4 regions of the Paenibacillus sp. LRG-1 genome follow, and region 3 is predicted to be linked to each of the others. Evidence: riboswitches for the same ligand, from Rfam matches in the RefSeq annotation. Region 3 holds a riboswitch; each other region holds the start of a gene.
The links. Region 3 has a riboswitch for thiamine pyrophosphate ahead of thiC (phosphomethylpyrimidine synthase ThiC). Riboswitches for the same ligand answer to the same signal wherever they lie in the genome.

Region 1 (5,248 bases), 2.2 Mb from region 3:
CGAACATAGGAACGCCCGTTAACGCGCCAAGACCCTTTTCCCGGAACTGGACCATGGTTGCGCCGCCAGCCAGAGCCTCTTGCACGACCCAGCCTGGTTCCGCGAGGCAATTCACGCTTCCAAGCACCAGGTACATCTGTAGCTGGCGGCGCACCACCTCTGACAACATTCTGCCGTTCATAGCAGCATCTCCTGACGACGGCGGAAGGCCCAATGATTGGTGGGTCCATGTCCTTGTCCAAGCTGCAAAGGTTCCTCAATCGCTGCCTGGATGAAGGCTTTGCCATTCGAGATAGCCTCCGGTACAGACATCCCTTTCCCTAATTCCGCGGTAATCGCTGCTGAGAAGGTGCATCCTGTTCCGTGTGTATGAACAGTCCGTACTCGCTTGCCGCTCAGCTCTGTAAAGGCGGTTCCGTCAAAGAGTAGGTCCACAATCTGTTCGCTGCTCTCGCTCTCGTCAGCGTGGCCACCCTTGATCACAACGAATTTTGATCCCATACTGCTAATATGTCTCGCAGCCTCGCGGCGATCCTCCATCGTATGGATACTGATCCCTGTCAGGGCTTCTGCCTCCGGGATATTCGGTGTAACGACCAGGGCCAAGGGTAGCAGGTCGTCCTTCAAAGCCTGCACCGCTTCCAGTTGCAGCAGTTCAGCGCCTCCCTTGGCAATCATCACGGGATCGACGACGACCTTTTTCCAGCCGAACTTTCGAATCTGCTTGCTCACAAGACGGATGATGCCCGCATTAAACAGCATGCCAGTCTTCAGGGCATCCACTCCAAGGTCTAATCCTACAGCTTCGATCTGTTCCGCTGTTGCTTCCTGTGGCAGCGGATATACGCCGTGGACCCCTAAAGTATTCTGTACGGTAATGGCCGTAATAGCCGACATGCCGTAAACGCCAAGCTCCTGAAAGGTTTTGAGATCGGCTTGAATCCCGGCCCCGCCGCCACTGTCCGAACCGGCAATCGTCAGTGCTCTGGGTACACGAACGTCTGTCATCGCGCACCACCTGCTGTGGTTGTTCCGGCTTCACGGACAGTGACATGCCCCTCTAGCGAACCTGTATGTAGTTTGGCGAGCTCGTCGAGAAAGGCAATCTGGAAGCTGCCGGGCCCCAGCTCTGCGGTACGTGCTGCGGCTCGGGAAGCTGCTGCACCGTAAAATGCCAAGCCTGCTGTACCTGCGAGCAGCAGGTTGGGTTCAACAGCTGCAAAGGCACCTAACACAGAGGTCAGCAGGCAGCCTGCTCCGGTTACCTTCGTGAGCAGCGCGTCTCCACCGCTAATCATTCGTACTTCGGCCCCATCGGTGATGACGTCCTCTTTTCCAGTAATGACAACCATTGTATTGAGCGTTCGAGCAGCCCGAATTGCCAGATCGACATTTCCGCTGTCAGCACTGTCACCAGCATCTACGCCTTTAATCTCACGCGCTTCTCCAACAATATGCGCGACTTCGGCTGCATTGCCCCGCACCAATGAGATTTTGACTTTTCTCAGGATTCGCAGTGCCGACTCAGTTCTAAAGCTCGTTGCTCCCGCACCGACCGGATCTAGCAGGACCGGAACACCGTGTGCATTCGCCGATTGTCCAGCAATGATCATGGCATCCACCAGTTCGCGGTTCAGCGTACCGATGTTTAACACGACGGCTCCCGCTATTTTTGCCATGTCTGCTACTTCCTCGGGTGCATAGGCCATCACCGGGGAGGCGCCCAATGCATACAGGCCGTTGGCCGTAAAGTTAGTGACTACCACATTGGTCATATTGTGAACGAGGGGTTTGCTGTTTTGTACCTTCGTCAGGAGATCCGAATAACTTTTTTCCCATGTACTCATAATGATTATCCTCTCTATAGTTGGTGGTTCAACAGGGCATTAACTGTACTTCACGCATCGAATTGCCAGGCTGACTATTCCAAGACCGCTGCCTGTATCTGGACCGGCCATTCTTCCTGCTTATAGGCCATGTCCCAGAACTTATATTCCAGCTGGCAGCTCAGTATAAAATGCTCAATCATCCGCTCTCGCTCAGCAGCCGTTGCGCCTTCCGCCCAAGCATCTACACGTTCTCGGAACTTGAGTGTTGTATCATCAAGCTGGTCTCCATAGAAGCCCATCCATTCATAGAACGGATGAGACTCATCCGGCTTTACTTCATCCAGCAGCCTGCGACCAATCTCGGCATACGTCCACATACATGGCAGCAGCACAGCCAAGATCTCGCCCAGGCTGCCCTCATGCGCAACCGTCAGCATGTGACGGATATAGTGATGAGCCGACGGAGCGAGCGGATATCCCTGCAACTCTTCATAGCTCACCCCTGCGACAGCACAGAAATTTTGATGCGGATGAACCTCGCTGTGCAGAATAAAAGAGATTTGTTCATTAAATACAGCCATGTCCTCCCGATTCGTGCATTTGGAGATTGCGATGCCGTATATCCGCATGTAGGCGTTCAAATATTCAAAGTCCTGTTTTACATAGTGAATCAGCTGTCCCCTTGTCAAACTTCCTTCAGCAATACCTCTCACAAAGGGATGCTCAAAAATCGCTTGAAAAATGCCGTCCGCCTGCCGACGGAGTTCTTGTGTAAAACTCAATTTCCCCACCTCCATTAAATTGAAGAGCAAGAAGTCCTGTAAGAATATAATTCCGGAACAACGCTAAAAAGCCGCCCCGGAAAAATGGAGCGGCTTCAACAATAGGCCCAATACGCAAAAAACGCTTGAAACCTTATATACGAAGGCTCCACTTTCCTACGCTAGTACGAACTAGATCAGGTTCAAAGGGTCCAAGATACGCTCTTGTCTCAGCCATAGTGGCTCCCCTAGTGGACTTCTATTCTTTTGACTATTACTGTACATTCGTTCATATGCTATGTCAAACATAGTGTACAAAATATTAAATTTCCTCTAGTTAGGTATTTTGGGCTTAGTGAGGGTGATGAATTACACTTTCCACTGCTTTGACCTTGGCATATTTCGGTTTCCACATTGCATCTTGTATAGCTTGTTCCACATCTGAAATGTGCGCCTGCGCTACCTGATCCTGAATCGCGGCTTTTGCAACCGCAATCGCAACAGCGTACGAAACTTCGCGTAATTTTCGGATATGAGGGAGTAGCGCACCGCCAGGCGTATTCGAATCTACACCATTGGCAACAGCAACTGCTGCCGCTGTAAACATCGCAGGGGTAATCCTTTTGGCTTTAACCACAATCGCACCCAGACCCAGTCCCGGAAAAACAAAGGCATTGTTCGCCTGTCCAATCTCAAAATTTGTATCGTTATAGGTAACGGGCTCAAAAGGACTTCCGGTTGCGATCAGTGCTCTGCCATCTGTCCACCGGATCAAATCCTCGGGTACTGCTTCTGCAAGGTTTGTAGGATTGGACATGGGCATAATGATCGGGCGTTCTACATGCTTTGCCATCTCCTTGATGATCTCTTCAGAAAAGGCACCTGCTACACCGGAAGTTCCAATCAATATCGTAGGCTTCACCTGACGGATGACCTCCAGTAGCGGTATTTTGCCGTCACCCGACCGGGTCCATGAGCTGACTTCATCCTTTTTGCGCACATACGGTTTCTGATACTCCAATACGTCTTCCATATCTTCCGTTAACAGCCCGCGATAATCAAAGGCCCAAAAGGACTTGAATGAATCATCTACGGAAAGGCCATCCTCGATCATAGCGCCCCGAATTTGATCAGCGTTACCGATCCCTGCAGCCCCTGGGCCGAAAACAAGTATTTTTTGTTCACGCAGCGGAGTCTTGGTGACACCCACCGCCGAAAGAATCGCAGCCAGGGTCACTGCTCCTGTACCTTGTATATCATCGTTGAAGGTGAGTATGCTTTGACCGTATTTTCCTATAATATGGCGCGCATTTACGCTACCCACATCTTCCCAATGTAAAAGCGCCTTCGGGAATTGCGCTAACGTTTTGCTGATAAAAGTATCAATAAACTGGTTATAGGCTTCTCCGCGAACTCGTTTATGGCGGTTTCCGATGTACAGTGGATCATTCAGCAGCTTTTCATTATTCGTGCCTACATCCAGTACAATTGGCAGCACCCGCCCAGGATGAATGCCTGCCGCAGCCGTATATACTGCAAGCTTGCCAATAGCAATGTTAATCCCCCCGACGCCCCAGTCACCAATCCCCAAAATACTTTCGGAATCTGTCACGACAATCAGATCCACATCATGGCCGCTCAAACCAGAATTATGGAATGCTTGTCCAATACCGTTCGGGTTATCTATCGACAAATATACGCCTCCAGGGCGGTTGTACTCGTGACTATATTCTTGAATCGCGGTTCCTACGGTCGGCGTGTAGACTACGGGCAGCATTTCACTCAAATGATCGGTTAGCAGCCGGTAGTAGAGTACGACATTTCGGTTGTGAAGGTCGTTGAGAGAAGCATTTTTACGCAGCATGGTGGGTTGTGCGAGAAACTGCTGATATGCCCGTACGCTCTGTTTCTCCAATGAAAGGACGGTTGGAGGAAGGATTCCTTCCAAACCCAGCTCTTTGCGTTCTTCTTCTGTAAAAGCGACACCTTTGTTCAAAAGAGGATTTGCCAACACATCCTTTCCCCGTAATGGAGTAGATAATGACCCATCGCGATTGACATAAAATGCTTCCATAGAAAGACCTTCCTTCTCTTCATTTACATATGGTAAGGATTTCACAAAATTCGATTTCAGTCGCTCCGAAGTGCAAGATATAGACGAACTAAACCATTTCGATCTATATCTTGTTCATTGAAAGTCGCTTATCGGATTTTTGCAAAATCCTCAAGATGACATGTTGTCCATAGTATGGACGTGCGAATCTGTTTTATTCTTCTATTTATCTATGACAAAATAACCATATATTCTTCCTTCTGTTGATCTAAAAGAACTAATTTTCGATATGGATGCGCTAACTTATTCTGATGGTTTTGGTTCTAATGAATCAGGTCTAAATACTCTGTTTTTATCAAATATGAAAATCAGTTTTTCTTCTCTTATATCCTTATATATCATGGAGTGTCAGCTATTTTGTTAAGGAAATATGAAGTATTTGGACATTAATTTAACTCCTATAAGCAAACATTCTTAATTCTTTTTCAACAAAATAGAACTATTCGGAGGAAAAGGAGAGGTTTGTGTGCAGGGACCTATAGCCATTTTTAGCGATAACGACAGGGCTATTGATTATCCCAATGTGATTTGTTTTTACCAATATA
Region 2 (5,248 bases), 200 kb from region 3:
ACCAAACAGCAACCCTACCGCCGCCATACTCAGCGCACGAAAGCCCAGATGTATACCCCGATAAAAGCTTTCCTGCGTAATATGGATCAGGCCCCATGTCCACCAGGTCGTCACCCCTTTGCCGAACATCATCATGCCCGTTGAGGTTGAAATAAACACCAATATAAAGGGAGATCCATACAGCAGCAGCCGCTTCCATGGATGGCCTGACCAGACAAGCAGCAGCAGCATAGCACACGCAACATTAAACATGACATTCGGATCATGGATGACTATAACGACCACAAACAGTATGGAAAACATAACAAGCTTTAGGCCCGGATTCACGCGATGCAGCCATGTTTTATGATGGGGAAAGGATAGGTTCATACTGGAGTTCCCCTTTCTGAATCCGCCATATATTGGTACAATATCGACGGACAATTTCCGGGTCATGCGTGACCATCACAATGGCCGTGCCTGCCGCTCTCAGCTGCTCCAACATATCCAGCATGACAAAGGTATTACGCGCATCCTGCCCAAAAGTCGGTTCATCCAGCAGCAGCACTTCCGGCTCACGGATCATAGCCGTAGCAATACTCAACCGCCTTTTTTGGCCCAATGAAAGCTGATACGGATGACGCTCGTCCAGCCGCTCCAGTCCGAACTGTACGAGCATCCGATCGACCCGTTCCCGGCACTGTTCAACGGTGAACAAGCTCTTGGGTAACGAATACTCTAGTTCCTTTCGTACGGTGTGTGCTACGAATTGCAGCTCGGGATTTTGAAACGCGAACCCGATACGCTCTGCCAGTTGTTCCGTACTGCCTGCCTCAATTCCGCGCACGCTATAACGTCCCTGTGTGCGAAGTAAGCGCATCATGGAGAGCAGCAGTGAGCTTTTGCCAGCCCCGTTTTCACCGACCACGCCAATCCAGTCGCCAGGCTTCACCTGCGCATGCTCCACATAAATCACTGAACTTAAACCGCGGAGGCCACTAAAATGTTCCAGCTCCAGCAAATCAATCCCTGTACCATTCCCCGTACCATTCTGCTGTGTCACTGATTCACTCCAACGCGGCGAAGACGATTCACTCCATACTCCCGGGTACCACACGCCATACTCGGACAATGCCTGCCGCTGCCCATGAAATACTTCTTCCGCCCTTCCATCCGCAACGATCTCCCCTTGAGCAGAAAGCACCACAATCCGGTCCACATCATGGACAATTTCATTAATTTTATGCTCCACGATCACCAGTGTCTGGTCTACCGAAATGTTTCGAATGGTATCCCACACCTGTGTAGTGCCTTCCTCGTCCAACAAAGCCGTGGGCTCATCCAGAAAAAGCACTTCTGGCTCCATAGCCAGCACAGACGCAATCGCCAGCCGCTGTTTCATTCCCTGTGACATGCTGCCAATGGGCATGTGTATATCATCCGTTGATAGACCAACCTGTATCAGCAGCTCGCGAATACGGGATCGCATCTGCTCACGAGGAACCTGATTATTTTCCAACACAAAAGCCAGTTCCTCGTCTGCATATGACATACAAAACTGCGTATCAGGATCTTGAAATACAATACCTGAGACACTTGGGATTACAGCAGCATCGCATTTCATAGGCACTTCTATCGTGCGTGGAATCAGACCGCTTAACACTTGGAGCAGCGTTGATTTACCGCATCCACTCGGTCCCAGCAACAGCAGCTTTTCCCCCTTGCGGACAGACAAAGACATATTGTGAAAAAGCAGCTCCTGCTCACCGGGGAATTTCAACCGAAGACGGGTGATCGAAGCCACCACATCTTCGGTTGCCTGGCTCATCAATCCAGCCCCTTATAATCTTGTTCCGTTGCGGGTCTCAAACTTCGCGTGACTCCGGTTACCTCCAATGCCCTAGCCAGATAGAACGCGAATACCCCGGCAATCACAATGCTGCCAATCATGCGAAAACCGATATACAAAACATAGTTCCAGGTCGAAAGCTGATCAATATACCCGTAGCTGAAGTCTAAAATCAGAGAAGCGACAGCCGCCCCGGCCGCAGCTAGCGAAGCAACCCACAGGTTTGCGTTCCGATACAGAAAAGCCGCAAAAAATAGCTCCGCTCCCAAGCCTTGCAGCAGGCCATAGTACAAAGTGGACATCCCCCATTCGCTTCCCAAAAAAGCACTGACCGTTGCCGCTGCCACCTCTGCCAAAATTGCAACACCCGGCTTGCGAATGATGAGATAAGCAAACGTGCCTGCCATAAACCACATGCCATACATCAGTTGCTCGGCGTGTAAACCGAATGGTTTCATCAAATCATAGGCAGGTCCCCATATTTTGTAGACTAACCCGAACACAACAGCGATCACAATCGTGACCAAAATATCAGTCAGCTTCAACCCTTTGGACGCTCTTACAGCAGTATTCATTATTGCGTGCTCCCCTTATCCTTATAATTGGCCTCTTGGCCATAAAAAAAAGCTTGTCTGGAGCTGAATCTCCAGGCAAGCTTTATGCGCAGTAAAAGGTGAAGCACCATACAAAACATCATTCGTCGATATGCCTTATATAACCAGTAGTCTAAGCTACTACACTGATACCAAGCCAAAGTCAGGGTCAAGGTAAAATGCTAGGACATACATTGTATCTATCGACAACCGCGAAACAAGCGGCATTCCTGTATAGTGTTCTTGGTTTCTCTACGCTGGCATTACCCAGATCAGATTTCACGGTCAGTGGCAAGGGCCACCCTCTCAGCCTGACTTTCTCAAGCTCCCGACAATGCTTTTTTAATTCACTATAATATATACCACATCTATGGCTTTGACAATCCTATAATCCGAAGAAACGTTTGGCTGTCTCCGTCGTGGCGATTTCGATCTCCATCATGCTTCGGCCTGTACATTCGGCAACCGTAGCAGCAATGTGAGCGAGATACATGGGCTCATTACGCCCTTCTTTAGGCTTCACGGGCAAATTACGCGGGGTCAAAAATGGTGCATCCGTTTCAATCATCAGACGGTCCAAGGGAATATCTCTGACCAGTTCACGCAGATGTTTGCCACGCCGTTCGTCGCAAATCCAGCCGGTGATCCCGATATACAGTCCCATCTCTACATACGTATGCAATTCTTGTTCCGTGCCTGTAAAACAATGCACCACTGCTTTATCGACAAGCCCTTGATACTCCCGCAGCATAGCAACAAAATCCTCATGTGCATCTCGTTCATGAAGAAATAACGGCATATTAAGCTCACCCGCCAGTTGGATTTGCTCCTCAAACCATCGGCGCTGCACATCACGCGGCGAAAAATCACGGTTATAGTCCAATCCGCATTCCCCTATGGATACGACCTGCGGCTGACTCGCCAGCTGGCGGAGCTGCTGGATCGTATCTGCGCTGCAGTCTTTGGCATCATGGGGATGCACGCCAGCTGTCGCATACAGCTTGCCCGGATAACGTGCTGCATACTGAGAAGCCTCTCGACTGCTACGGACACTGGTCCCGGTAATAATCAGGGGTGAAATCCCTACAGCTGCGGCTCTCTCTACCACCTGTTCCCGATCCGCATGAAACGAACGGTGCATCAAGTTCACGCCAATATCAATTAACGGTGTACCCCTTTCCATCTCAATCCCTCCTTCGCAAACTACAATCTCGGATCAATCGGCTCCGATTCCAGAGATAGCGCGGCAAGGACGCATTCATGAATACGATCTACCGTATCCTTGCGGACAAAACGTTCCACGCCTTCCATACCAAGCGCTCCTTCCATCAGGGCATGACGCTCCTTTTTGTTCGTTCGACGCTGCTTCAGACGCTTTAAATTCTCAGGGGCAAGATAATCCATACCGTAAATGATGTGCAAATACTTCCGGCCTCTCACCTTGATTGCAGGCTGAATCATCTTGTCCCGATTTTTCATCAAAAAGCGTTCCGGCTTGATCACAATCCCCTCATGACCATCCTCTGTCATCTCGTTCCACCAGCGAATGACCTCTTCCTCGCTTGCTTCGTCCGTGATAACGCGATACTCTGTCTCCATAAACAGGGAAGACAGCCCAGCCAGCTCCCGGTTTTGCTCCATATGCCAAATATGAGAATGGTCGAAAAAAGTCTTTCCGCTGTGTGCCAGCGTATGGAACGGTGCAATACGAATTTCATCCAGACCGTCCACATCCCAGCAATATTTTTGAAAAGCCTCTTGAAACGTTACGGCATTCGCGTACTTCTGTTCCATTTCCTCCAACCAGTCTCCAACCTCTCGACCTGCAACCTTCGCCTGCTTCAGCTTGTCTACCAGCTTACTGCGATCCAACAGAGCTGCCTCCCCCACATGCGCATACTGTGCAGCAATCAGTTCCCGAGCCTTGAGATTCCACGGTACAATTTCCGCATCCAGCAATACAAAATCCGTCTGGTTCCGTTCAAAATATCCAGCAGTCCGTAAATCCACATTCAGCTTCTCCATCACTTGCTTCCCAAGGCTTTGTTCAAAGAAAGCTCTCCCACTCCGACTATAGATCGTGCCCAATGTCGGGTAGCCTACATATTGAACAGCGGCCTGTTCGTTTTTGAATAATAGCAAAATAGCCCGGCTACCCATATGTTTTTTCTCGGCCACCATCGTTTGTACTCCTTGCCCGCGATAATAAGCCAGCGCCTCACGTGGATGCTCCAGATATCCTTCCTCTGCAGACACCGCTGGAGCAGGGCTCATCGTCGGTGGAATATACACCAGCTCCTCCATGGGTACCGTCACATGTGACACGGTATCTATAGCGGATTTGATCCATTCTCCTTGTACGCGCACTTCGCCATACGATTCCGTCAGCACACTGTAACCAGCGATTAGCTTGCGTAAATTCGGCGGGGAAAACCGTTTTCTCTGCCACCGGACAAGTGGGCTATCGGGATCATTCGCATAATTCTCATGTGCCGGAACGCTGACAAATTCCTTTTCCGGATAACGATAAGCGGTCAGCATACCGCCAAATACCACACCCTGATCAATATTCACCGTCTGGTTCACAAGGGTAGGCTGCGGTCTCGGATCATGTCCCCATACTACTATTTCTCCCGATTCATGGTCTACGAACCAATCCTTGCGGATCGGTGTTCCGTTCGCATCCTGTCCTTCCGTATCTCCATAGCGGCAATAATCAGAAATACGTGCCGACTGTTTGCCAATAAAATGATCCTTAATCCCGGCATGAGCCACGACCACGTGTCGCAATCCATTTCTGCCAAAAATAAGATGAGAGGGTGCATGT
Region 3 (5,248 bases):
GTGTGTATGTGCTTGTGGAGCAGCCGACATCTGTTTCCATTCCTGATGCCACGCCTGATCTGCCGGATCGAGTACGCTCCGTTGCTCTTCTAGCAACTCTATGGCGGTGCGTTCCGTCTGTTCGAATACAGTCCGCCAATCATCCAGCAACCGTACATAAGTTGGCTCCAATCCCTCGGTAGCGGATTTAATCACTTCCACATGCCAACTTTCCTGCTGCTTCCAATGCCGAATTTCCTCCAGCACACGTAAGGGCAGGAAAGACCCATAAGTACTCAGCATCGTTTTTTACCTCCCGTATCCTACTATGGCTATCCGGCGGATCTGGCAGATCTGCCCTGGATGCATACGTACCCAGTATATTCGCTGTCTCATCAGGAATATGTCTATGAACTCCCTTAATCCGGTCACATCTGTTACGTAAAACAATGAATACCCATGGAAAACGAAAAAGAAGCCCAGCTACGGCACGGGTTAAGTGTCCATAGGCAGGCTTCTTCCAGGCGAAGAATAGAATACAGTTCTTCGAAAAATTTACTTCGTAGTCGTTTGTTTGTGGGCATCAGCGATGGTTTTCTTGTCCTCCAGCTCCTGTACACTGCTTAGAAACGTCGATACCCGTCGCAAATATTCACGAGGGTGCTCTCTGAAAATAAGCTCATGTATCCCGTTTTTAACAATCCATACACTGGAAAGCGGGTTGGTTTGATTGGCAGCGAGCTTTTCCGCAATAGGATAAGGAGCTTTTTCATCCTGTGTACCATGCACAAACATGATCGGGAACGGATAGTTTTCCTTTTTAACTTCCTGATATGGAATTTGATGCAAGCTGGTTCCGTTCAAGACTGGAAACAGCAACTCCAGAATTTCCAAAGACGGATGTCTTGGCAGATTAATTTGATTGTGAATGTTATGGTACAGCGTATCTGGCTCCAGCAGGAAGGTGCTGTCCAAAATCATTGCGTCCACATCCTTGGTTTGCAAGCCCGCCTGAAGAGCGGTTCCTGCCCCCATGGAGAAGCCCCATACGATAATCTCCGACGAGCCGCGTTGCTTCGCAAGCTGAATTGCTCCGAGGAGCTGTTGGGATTCTGCTTTGCCTCCGGTTGCGACTGCTTTGCTGTTTTGTGACGCAAATCCATAATCGAACATGACCACATTAAAGTTCAAACTGTGGGCATAATGCGCCAGATCATACATGGGAATCCAGCTTTCTTCGCGGTTAGCCCCATAGCCATGACTGAAAATAATCGTTTTCCGCGATTGGTCCGCCGGGATATACCAGCCTTGTACCATGCGGCTACCATCCTTGGCAGGGAAGCTGACTTCCTCATAAGGCATGCTTTTAGCCTGCATCGGATTAGAGTACAGTGGTGCAACGGTGGGATTCGTAAGTACCCATGCGATGTAAGCATGCAAGGCAATAAAACAAAACAACAGAAAAAAGACGACCGACAGCAGCAGAGCAATCACAACGTGCTTGAACCGCAGCAGACGGGGATTAAAGAGTGGGGTGGACGGCTCCTGAACAGCGGTCTGTAGCTGAGCGTTGCGCTGGGATGTCGAAATCATGTAAGAGCCTCCTTATATAAAATTGATCTTCGTTTCATAGAATTTAGGTATAATTCCACTTGAAAATAGTAGTGTAGATCCGTATAGATACCTATTATCGTATGATGGGGATTATCCAAAGTCAACGCCTGAACCGGAAAAGTAAAAATGATGCAAAGAATTGTCGATGTTTGTTCTCGTTCTGTAATATGGTTGTCACAAAAACATCGGTTTACAGTAGCCGCGACTATTCTATATAATTTATGTAACCATGTTTCATAGTGTGAAACGAATATGGATACAAGAGGAGCGGTTCACGATGGAAGACCGTAAATTAACCGTTCGCGCTGTAGAGCGTGCACTTGATATACTGCTGTGTTTTACCGCAGATTCGGATCTTGGCCTGACGGAGATTGCCTCCAAAATTGGTCTACATAAAAGCACGGTTCATCGGCTGCTGACTACGTTGGAGGATCGGGGCTTTGTCGTTCGGAATGCCGAAACGGAAAAATATCGACTTGGCTTCCGCATTTGGGAGCTATCCACGCACTTGTCCCAAAGCGACGAGCCGGCGGTGTTGTTACAGCCTGCAATGGAAGGACTACGTGATCGTCTGGGCGAGACGGTCAGCTTGTACTTACGGGACGGCAGCATGCGTATTCGCATACAAGCCGTGCAGAGCAATCAGGCGATCCGCAGGGTTGCGCCTGTAGGTGCGCGTATGCCGCTGGCTGTAGGGGCCTCCAGCAAAGTGCTGGCAGCCTTTATGCCGCCGCAGGAGCTGGAAGCCCTGCTAAGCGGGGATGAATGGCCGTCCTCAGTAGACCCGGAGGTCTATAAAGCCCAGCTGCAGGACATTCGCGAGAAGGGCTATGCGACCAGCTATGAAGAACGGGAGCCAGGGGCTGCTGCTGTGGCTGCCCCAATTGTAAACCGGAAGGGACAGGTCACTGCGGCTTTATCTGTATCCGGTCCGGTCAGTCGGCTTGCACCCGAGACGCTACATGACTTTGCTCCGATTTTGATTGAAGCGGCGAAGGAAATGGGGCTTATGCTTCCGTAACAAGAATGAACACAGTTGAAGCAAGCAGAGTGATTTGATGGGGAGCGTCTCCTTGGTAAAGGGAACCTAGAAGGGTTGCCAAAGCCATAAATTTAAAGTAGTCTGGTAAGGATGGCGGGATATCTGTTATAGCCGCCTCATGTGAATAGAAGTATCACAGTTACTGGGGGAGCCTGTAATGCCGGGCTGAGATGGAATCGTGCAAGATTCCGGACCCTTTGCACCTGATCTGGATCATACCAGCGTAGGGAAGTAATCGGCCATTGAAATGTATACGCGGCTGCTGTCTACGGTGACGCATTGGAATAGGATTATTCCACATGCGTACTGTCTGGATAGCTGCCTCGTTAGATTAGCCGGTTCCCTGGGGAACCGGCTTTTTTGCATAGATCAGCGCCACCCTGGGAATGGTTCCGGATCGGTGTGTCATTTCATCGAAACGGGAGGAATGGACAATGAAGCCGACAGAAGTAGAAGGAACAAAAGGAACAGAATTGAAATCAACAGAAGTAAGATTGGTAGGAACAAAAGAAGTTGAGGTAGAGAAGACAAACGGGGAGCAAGCCAGAGGGGTAACGCCCTTTCCAGGGAGCCGTAAGGTATATATTCAAGGCTCACGGCCGGACATTGCCGTGCCAGAGCGCGAAATTGCTCTTCATCCTACACATACGCCGCAGGGCACGGAGCATCATGAGCCATTGCGTGTGTACGATACGAGCGGTCCCATGACCGACGAAGCCTATCAGGTCGATATCCGTCAGGGCCTGCCTCCATTACGGCGAGCTTGGGCCCTGGAACGGGGCGATGTGGAGGCTTACGAGGGACGCGCCGTCAAACCGGAGGATAATGGACTGAAACCTGGCTCCAAACGGGAGACAGTTGAATTTCCCGGCGTGACCAACCGTCCGCTTCGTGCTTCGCAAGGTCGTACAGTGACGCAAATGCATTATGCGCGGCAAGGGATCATTACGCCCGAAATGGAATTTGCGGCGATCCGCGAAGGGGTGGAGCCTGAGTTTGTACGGCAGGAGTTGGCGGCTGGACGAGCCATTTTGCCTTCGAATATCAATCACCCGGAAAGTGAGCCAATGGTCATTGGGCGTCATTTTCACGTGAAGATCAATGCGAACATTGGTAATTCTGCGGTTACCTCCTCCATCGAGGAGGAAGTGGAGAAAATGACCTGGGCTGTGCGTTGGGGCTCGGATACAGTTATGGACCTGTCCACAGGCCGTAATATCCATACAACACGTGAATGGATCATTCGGAATTCTCCTGTACCGATTGGGACTGTACCGCTGTATCAGGCACTTGAAAAGGTGAACGGCGAAGCAGAAGCGCTGACGTGGGAGCTGTATCGCGATACGCTGATTGAGCAGGCGGAGCAGGGAGTGGACTATTTTACAATTCATGCGGGTGTATTGCTGCGGTATATACCGATGACGGCGAATAGAATGACGGGAATTGTATCCCGTGGTGGGTCGATCATGGCAGCCTGGTGCCTTGCGCACCATCAGGAGAATTTTTTGTATACGCATTTTGAAGAAATCTGCGAAATTATGAAAGCTTATGATGTGGCCTTTTCTCTCGGAGATGGTCTACGTCCGGGTAGCATCTATGATGCGAATGATGAAGCACAGTTTGCAGAGCTGGAAACGTTGGGCGAGCTAACGCAAATCGCCTGGAAGCATGATGTTCAGGTCATGATTGAAGGGCCAGGACATGTCCCTATGCATAAAATCAAAGAGAATGTGGATTTACAAATGGAGATTTGTAAGGAAGCTCCTTTCTATACCTTGGGGCCACTCACGACGGATATTGCCCCCGGATATGATCATATTACCTCAGCCATCGGGGCGGCGATGATCGGTTGGTTCGGGACGTCCATGCTGTGCTATGTTACGCCTAAAGAGCATTTGGGTCTGCCGAATAAGGATGATGTCCGCGAGGGTGTCATTACTTACAAAATTGCGGCACATGCTGCCGATCTGGCGAAGGGTCATCCACGGGCACAGCAGCGGGATGATGCTTTGTCCAGAGCACGCTTTGAGTTCCGCTGGCGGGACCAGTTCAATCTGTCGCTTGATCCCGAGCGGGCCTTGTCCTACCATGATGAAACGCTACCGGCAGAGGGCGCCAAGGAAGCACATTTTTGCTCGATGTGTGGTCCCAAATTTTGTAGTATGCGCATCACGCAGGACATTCGCGCTTATGCAGCGGATAAGGGGCTGAACACTCAAGAAGCAGTAGCTGCCGGGATGCGTGAGAAGGCAGAGCAGTATCGGGATGGCGGTCAGTAAAACGAACGTGTGAGTTTAGGAACAAATGAACTAAAAAAAGCCGTGGTTCTCTACAGTCGATGTAGGAAACTACGGCTTTTTAGCTTATGTAAAGTGGGATATTGCAACCGGATAAACGGCGCCTTATTTTTTACCCATTTTTTCATTCAAAATGTCCTGAAAGCTGAGCTTCTTCTCCGAGCTATCTTCTTTCTTCTGCATACTCACCGCGTTGGCACGTTGGTATTGGTGGTGAAAGGGCATCAGGGTGTGGACGGTTAAGTTCATTGTATTCATGTAGGTCATTCCTCCAATTCCATATTGTCAAATTCAGATTGAGTTGCTTAGAACGTCT
Region 4 (5,248 bases), 330 kb from region 3:
CGTAACGACTTTATCCTTCAAATTGGCTTCATCCCACTGCATAATTTGTGGTGTGACCAAACCGATGACGCCCACTCTAAGGATGTGCTCTTGGCCCTTCTCGTCCGTTACCGTTTTATCAAGAATTCGATAAGGGGTAAAATAATTTTTAGTAGCTTGCCCCCCCTTGTCAACATAAACATTCGCATTTACGTAAGGAAAATCGGCTCCCTTGAGCGATTTCTCCAGAAAATCGAGACCGTAGTTGAATTCGTGGTTACCCACTGTCGCCGCATCATAGCCCATCAAGTTCATCATCTTGTAGACTGGATGGACACCGCCTTCTTTTTCATAGGTTTTGTTTCTGGCCATATAATCGCCTAATGGATTGCCCTGTAACAAATCACCGTTATCGAACAGCATGCTGTTTCTTGTTTCACTACGCGCCTGTTGGATCAAACCAGCTGTGCTAATCAAGCCATATTCGTTGGTTTCTTTGTCTGAATAGTAATCATAGTTCATCAGCGACGCATGAATATCCGTTGTTTCCATGATCCGCAAATTCACCGTAGCGCTATCGCGAGAATCGCTAGCTGCCCAGGATGGAGCGGCCGAAAACACCAGCATGCTACAAGCCACAACTGCTGCTGTAAACCCTTTAAACCAATTTTTACGAAATAACAAAATATACCCCTCCTCATTAAGGTGTATGCCTCATATACATACTTTTGCACATATATGTAAGCCTTGAACCCACCATTTCTATTTTAATCCAACGCCAGATAAAAGAGTAGTCATTTACTTAAATTATTTATGAAAAAATAATTAATTTTCTCAAAAATAAAAACCAGCAAACCTCCTAAAAAACTCGGAGATTTACTGGTTTGTCCATTTATATTCTTATTATTTATTCCACACTTGGCGCTCAGTTTGCTGACCCACATACTCAATGCGTGTCGGATTCACGTCCAGAATGACATAATCGGGATCATCCGGTCCGGAAAACCATTCCTTCAAGGAATCGTTCCACACTTGTTTGCGCAGCCCCTCATCAGCTGTGATCTGGACGGTAGCCTCCACTTCTACGACTTCCTTCGTACCGCCAACTTCATAACCCAGCAGCAGATAAGCATTCGGATTGTCCTTTAGCTCATCCACTTTATGAGTTTTGCGATCTGTCGCCAGATGAATGTTCATTCCATCGTTAAAAAGGGCCATATAGCGTACTTTCGGTTTGCCACCCTCTACCGTACCTAACGAGCAAAATTTGTTGTTATCCAAAGCCTTCACAATGGCTTGTTCCAGTTGGTTGCGATCCAATGTTTCCGTTTTACCCACAGTACAACAACTCCTTTTCACGAATTAGAATTCTCTACGGCCACGCCATTGGGCACCAGCCCATCTGAACCTACTTGCGTAGCTGTTCTGAAAATAACATGACCGGATCGAATCGAATTGATTCATGCTCATTTTCAGATCAAAGCTCACAGTAAAAGTGTACCCTGTGGTTCGGCAAATGAACCGTCATCTCTCCCTTCATGCTGGACAGACCCGCATTCAAGGCATATAATCGTCGTAGTAAACCCGAATAAATGAACCCATTAAACCATACAATGCCAGGGGTGCTGGAATCGGCCGGCTGAGAGTGTGTCCCAAGACACTGACCCTTACAACCTGATCTGGGTAATGCCAGCGTAGGAATGCTTAAGCAAGATGTGCCTTTTTTACATAGGACCATCCCTTACTTTGGTATATACAAGCGCAAGCGTCCCGGAAACTCGGGGCGCTTTTTTTGTTGAAGATTATGTTGTTGGAAAGATCGCGTCCGGCAGATGTTATTTTTAGAAAATGGGGAACTTAAGCTGTCTGATTGGACGGATAACGGGTAATTAAAGGAGAGAACACAACGATGAAGCGCATGAAAATATTAAGCCTGGGACTGATCAGTCTGTGGCTCATGGCCCTGACCCTGACCGCTTGCGGTGGAAGTCCCCCCACATCCCAAGAAGCGGCTCCCGCTACCGACACTCAAACGTCTACTCCGGCAAAGGGGCTCAAAGATGTTAAAGTCGTGCTCGACTGGACACCCAATACGAATCATACGGGACTCTATGTCGCTAAGGACAAAGGATTTTACGAAAAAGCGGGTTTGAATGTCCAAATTGTTCAACCTGGTTCAGGCGGAGCTGATCAAATGGTTGCTTCTAATGCTGCACCTTTTGGTATCAGCTACCAAGAAGGCGTCACACAGGCTCGTACGCAAGGCGTGCCGCTTGTATCCATCGCTGCGGTGATTCAGCATAATACCTCAGGCTTCGCAGCCCCGGTAGATCGTGGAATTAAGAGCCCGAAAGATTTTGAAGGTAAAAAATACGGCGGTTGGGGCTCTCCCGTAGAAGAAGCGGTCATGAAATCCATCATGGATTCAGACAAAGGCGATGTGAGCAAAGTGAAGATCATCAACATGGGCAATGCAGACTATTTTACAGCCGTGAAGCGGGATATCGACTTTGCCTGGATTTTCTACGCATGGACCGGAATCGAGGCCCAGCTTCGAGGTGAGCCATTGGATATGCTGTATGTAAAAGATTATTCCAAAAGCCTCGATTACTATACACCTGTAATTGTGAGCAACGAACAGACAATAAAAAATGATCCCGAGCTGGTCAAAGCGTTCATGGACGCTACCGCACAAGGCTATGAATACACTATCGCTCATCCGGAAGAAGCCGCAGACATCTTAAGCAAAGCTGTACCGGAGCTGGATAAAAAACTGGTGCTTGCCAGCCAAAAATGGCTAAGCCCGCGTTATCAGGACGATGCCGCGCAATGGGGTGTGCAAAAACCGGAGGTATGGCAAAACTATTCGGACTGGATGTACGAACGCAAGCTGCTCAGCAAGCCTTTGGAAGTCGATAAAGCCTTCACAAACGGTTTCCTGCCCAAGCGTTGATCATTTGTTAAAACGCTAAATAAGACTGATCTAGAGAAGTGAACAAAGCGCCACTACGCAGTCGGATGGTGCTTCCCATCGCTGCTGTACCCAGATTTCTTTTATGAATATCTGGGTACAAAGGCGAACGCTAACGCTTGTACAGCACCATTCCGCCCACTTCGTTCTCGTTCTACTTGGTTTATTCTTTAGCTTTTCATATTATCTAAGCGCTAAGTAGGTGCGCTTGTGTGTTAAAAATGCCACACAAACCAGCTTTAAAAATAGGGTGCTTTTAAGGCGGTTGGCAGCGTAGTGGTTCATTTGAATCTGGAGAAGCGCAGCGATCGTAAGATCAAATGAAACGCGAAGCGGTCTCCCCGCCTTAAACCACCATATTTTTTTAATAACACTCCAAATAAAGGACAGGTGAATTTGCATGGCTAACACACTGCTCAGTATTCAAGTAATCCCTAAAACTCCTAATAACGAGGACTCTTACCCGTATGTAGATAAGGCGATTGAGGTCATTCAGCGCTCCGGTGTCAAACATCAGGTGAATCCATTGGATACGACCATGGAGGGCGAGCTCGACGAGTTGCTGAAAGTGGTTAAAGAAATGCACGAAGCTTTGACGGAAGCGGGCAGTCCCAGCGTCATTTCACAGATCAAAATCGCACATAACCCACAAGGCATCAGCATGAACAAGCTGACCGAGAAATATCGCCCATGAATCCGAAAGGCAAGAACGCATCCTGGTGGAAAAGCGTATGGCCGCCCTTTGTGGCGGTCCTCTTCTTTTTAGCGGCCTGGCAGGGGGCGGTTTCCTATTTGCATGTTGAATCCTGGCTGCTGCCTGCTCCATCCCTCATCGTACAAGAGGGCATAGCCCAGACAGCGCTGCTTGGTGCCCATACATGGGCTACGATTCGTCTGACACTTGCGGGATTCGCGATAGGGACAGCAACGGGACTGTTGATCGCCATCGTTCTTCATACGATTCCTTTTCTCAAATCCGCCCTGTATCCGCTGCTTATCCTGAGCCAAAACATTCCAATCATCGCCCTGGGACCGCTGCTCATGGTGTGGTTTGGTTTTGGGGTGCTGCCCAAGCTGATGGTCATTACCCTAGTATGCTTTTTTCCTGTGGCTGTAGCTGCCATGGACGGGCTGACTCGAACAGACCGTACGATGATGAACTATATGCGGATGTCGGGTGCAAGCCGCATGGCTATTTTTATGAAGCTGGAGCTGCCACATTCCCTGCCGCAAGTCTTTTCTGGCGTTAAAATTGCTGCTACCTATAGTGTGATGGGCGCGATCATTGCGGAATGGATCGGAGCTAGTGAAGGAATTGGATATTATATGCTGCTGCAAAAATCGGCCTATCGCACGGACCTCATTTTTGCCGCCATCGGCATTATTGTTGCACTCAGCTTACTCATGTTTGTGGTTATTTTACTACTGGAGAAATGGCTGGTTCGCTGGAAACCCGATCGAGAGTAGCTTCCTCCTTGAATTACATACAGCAAAGAAAGGACGTGGCGCGTATGAGTCTGCATCCGACTGACTTATCATCATACAACGTGGCTAATGAACAACGAACCGGGGAACAGCAGAGTCCTTCAACCGCTCCTCCTGCTTTGGAATTGGACGGGATCAGCCTCGCCTTCCGCGAAAAGCGAAGCCTACTGCCCGTACTGCAGGATGTATCCCTCACAGTCAAGCCAGGAGAATTCGTTTCCCTCATTGGTCCGTCAGGCAGCGGCAAAAGCACGCTGTTTCACATCATCGGCGGGCTACTCAAACCACAGCAGGGACGTATCCGTATGCACGGACGGGACATGACTGGTGAACGTGGGCATATCAGCTATATGCCGCAGCAGCCCGCCCTTTTCCCGTGGCGTACCACGCTGGACAACGTACTGCTTGGGCAGGAAAATGCTCCACGTAAAAATACAGCAGTACCCCCTCAGTACGCCAGTGAACGCGAGCGTCGCAAAGAAGCCTTGCAATGGCTCGAACAGGTTGGACTTGGTAAATTCGCCAAGGCGTATCCACATACGCTGTCTGGTGGAATGCAACAGCGCGCAGCCTTTCTTCGCGCACTGCTCAGCCCACAGGAATTAATGCTGCTGGATGAGCCGTTCAGCGCACTCGATGCGCTGACACGTGCAGACATGCAGCAATGGTTATTACGGATGTGGGAAAAGAACCGCCGTTCTGTGCTGTTTATTACCCACAGCATTGAAGAAGCGTTGCTGCTCTCCGACCGCATCTATGTGCTGTCGGCGCGACCTGCTTCAGTGGTGCATGTCGTAGATGTCCCTTTTCCCC

Region 1: linked by a shared signal. The riboswitch ahead of tenA (thiaminase II) and the one ahead of thiC (phosphomethylpyrimidine synthase ThiC) in region 3 are both predicted to bind thiamine pyrophosphate.
Region 2: linked by a shared signal. The riboswitch ahead of ACUUJN_RS04675 (ECF transporter S component) and the one ahead of thiC (phosphomethylpyrimidine synthase ThiC) in region 3 are both predicted to bind thiamine pyrophosphate.
Region 4: linked by a shared signal. The riboswitch ahead of ACUUJN_RS02260 (ABC transporter substrate-binding protein) and the one ahead of thiC (phosphomethylpyrimidine synthase ThiC) in region 3 are both predicted to bind thiamine pyrophosphate.

Annotation. Positions count from the first base shown of each region.
Region 1 is NZ_CM170126.1:4,668,677-4,673,924, reverse strand. It holds gene thiE (thiamine phosphate synthase) at 1-181, opposite strand, end outside; gene thiD (bifunctional hydroxymethylpyrimidine kinase/phosphomethylpyrimidine kinase) at 178-1,008, opposite strand; gene thiM (hydroxyethylthiazole kinase) at 1,005-1,847, opposite strand; gene tenA (thiaminase II) at 1,922-2,611, opposite strand; TPP riboswitch at 2,748-2,850, opposite strand; gene ACUUJN_RS20590 (NAD-dependent malic enzyme) at 2,943-4,664, opposite strand; gene ACUUJN_RS20585 (glycosyltransferase) at 5,170-5,248, shown strand, end outside.
Region 2 is NZ_CM170126.1:1,034,930-1,040,177, reverse strand. It holds gene ACUUJN_RS04685 (energy-coupling factor transporter transmembrane component T family protein) at 1-369, opposite strand, end outside; gene ACUUJN_RS04680 (ABC transporter ATP-binding protein) at 344-1,807, opposite strand; gene ACUUJN_RS04675 (ECF transporter S component) at 1,807-2,403, opposite strand; TPP riboswitch at 2,653-2,762, opposite strand; gene ACUUJN_RS04670 (TatD family hydrolase) at 2,807-3,604, opposite strand; gene ACUUJN_RS04665 (polynucleotide kinase-phosphatase) at 3,625-5,248, opposite strand, start outside.
Region 3 is NZ_CM170126.1:831,513-836,760, forward strand. It holds gene ACUUJN_RS03715 (Fe-Mn family superoxide dismutase) at 1-282, opposite strand, end outside; gene ACUUJN_RS03720 (alpha/beta hydrolase) at 535-1,572, opposite strand; gene ACUUJN_RS03725 (IclR family transcriptional regulator) at 1,871-2,614, shown strand; TPP riboswitch at 2,770-2,882, shown strand; gene thiC (phosphomethylpyrimidine synthase ThiC) at 3,070-4,914, shown strand; gene ACUUJN_RS03735 (hypothetical protein) at 5,038-5,190, opposite strand.
Region 4 is NZ_CM170126.1:499,235-504,482, reverse strand. It holds gene ACUUJN_RS02270 (bifunctional 2',3'-cyclic-nucleotide 2'-phosphodiesterase/3'-nucleotidase) at 1-663, opposite strand, end outside; gene ACUUJN_RS02265 (pyridoxamine 5'-phosphate oxidase family protein) at 883-1,317, opposite strand; TPP riboswitch at 1,588-1,697, shown strand; gene ACUUJN_RS02260 (ABC transporter substrate-binding protein) at 1,889-2,932, shown strand; gene ACUUJN_RS02255 (MTH1187 family thiamine-binding protein) at 3,351-3,644, shown strand; gene ACUUJN_RS02250 (ABC transporter permease) at 3,641-4,417, shown strand; gene ACUUJN_RS02245 (ABC transporter ATP-binding protein) at 4,462-5,248, shown strand, end outside.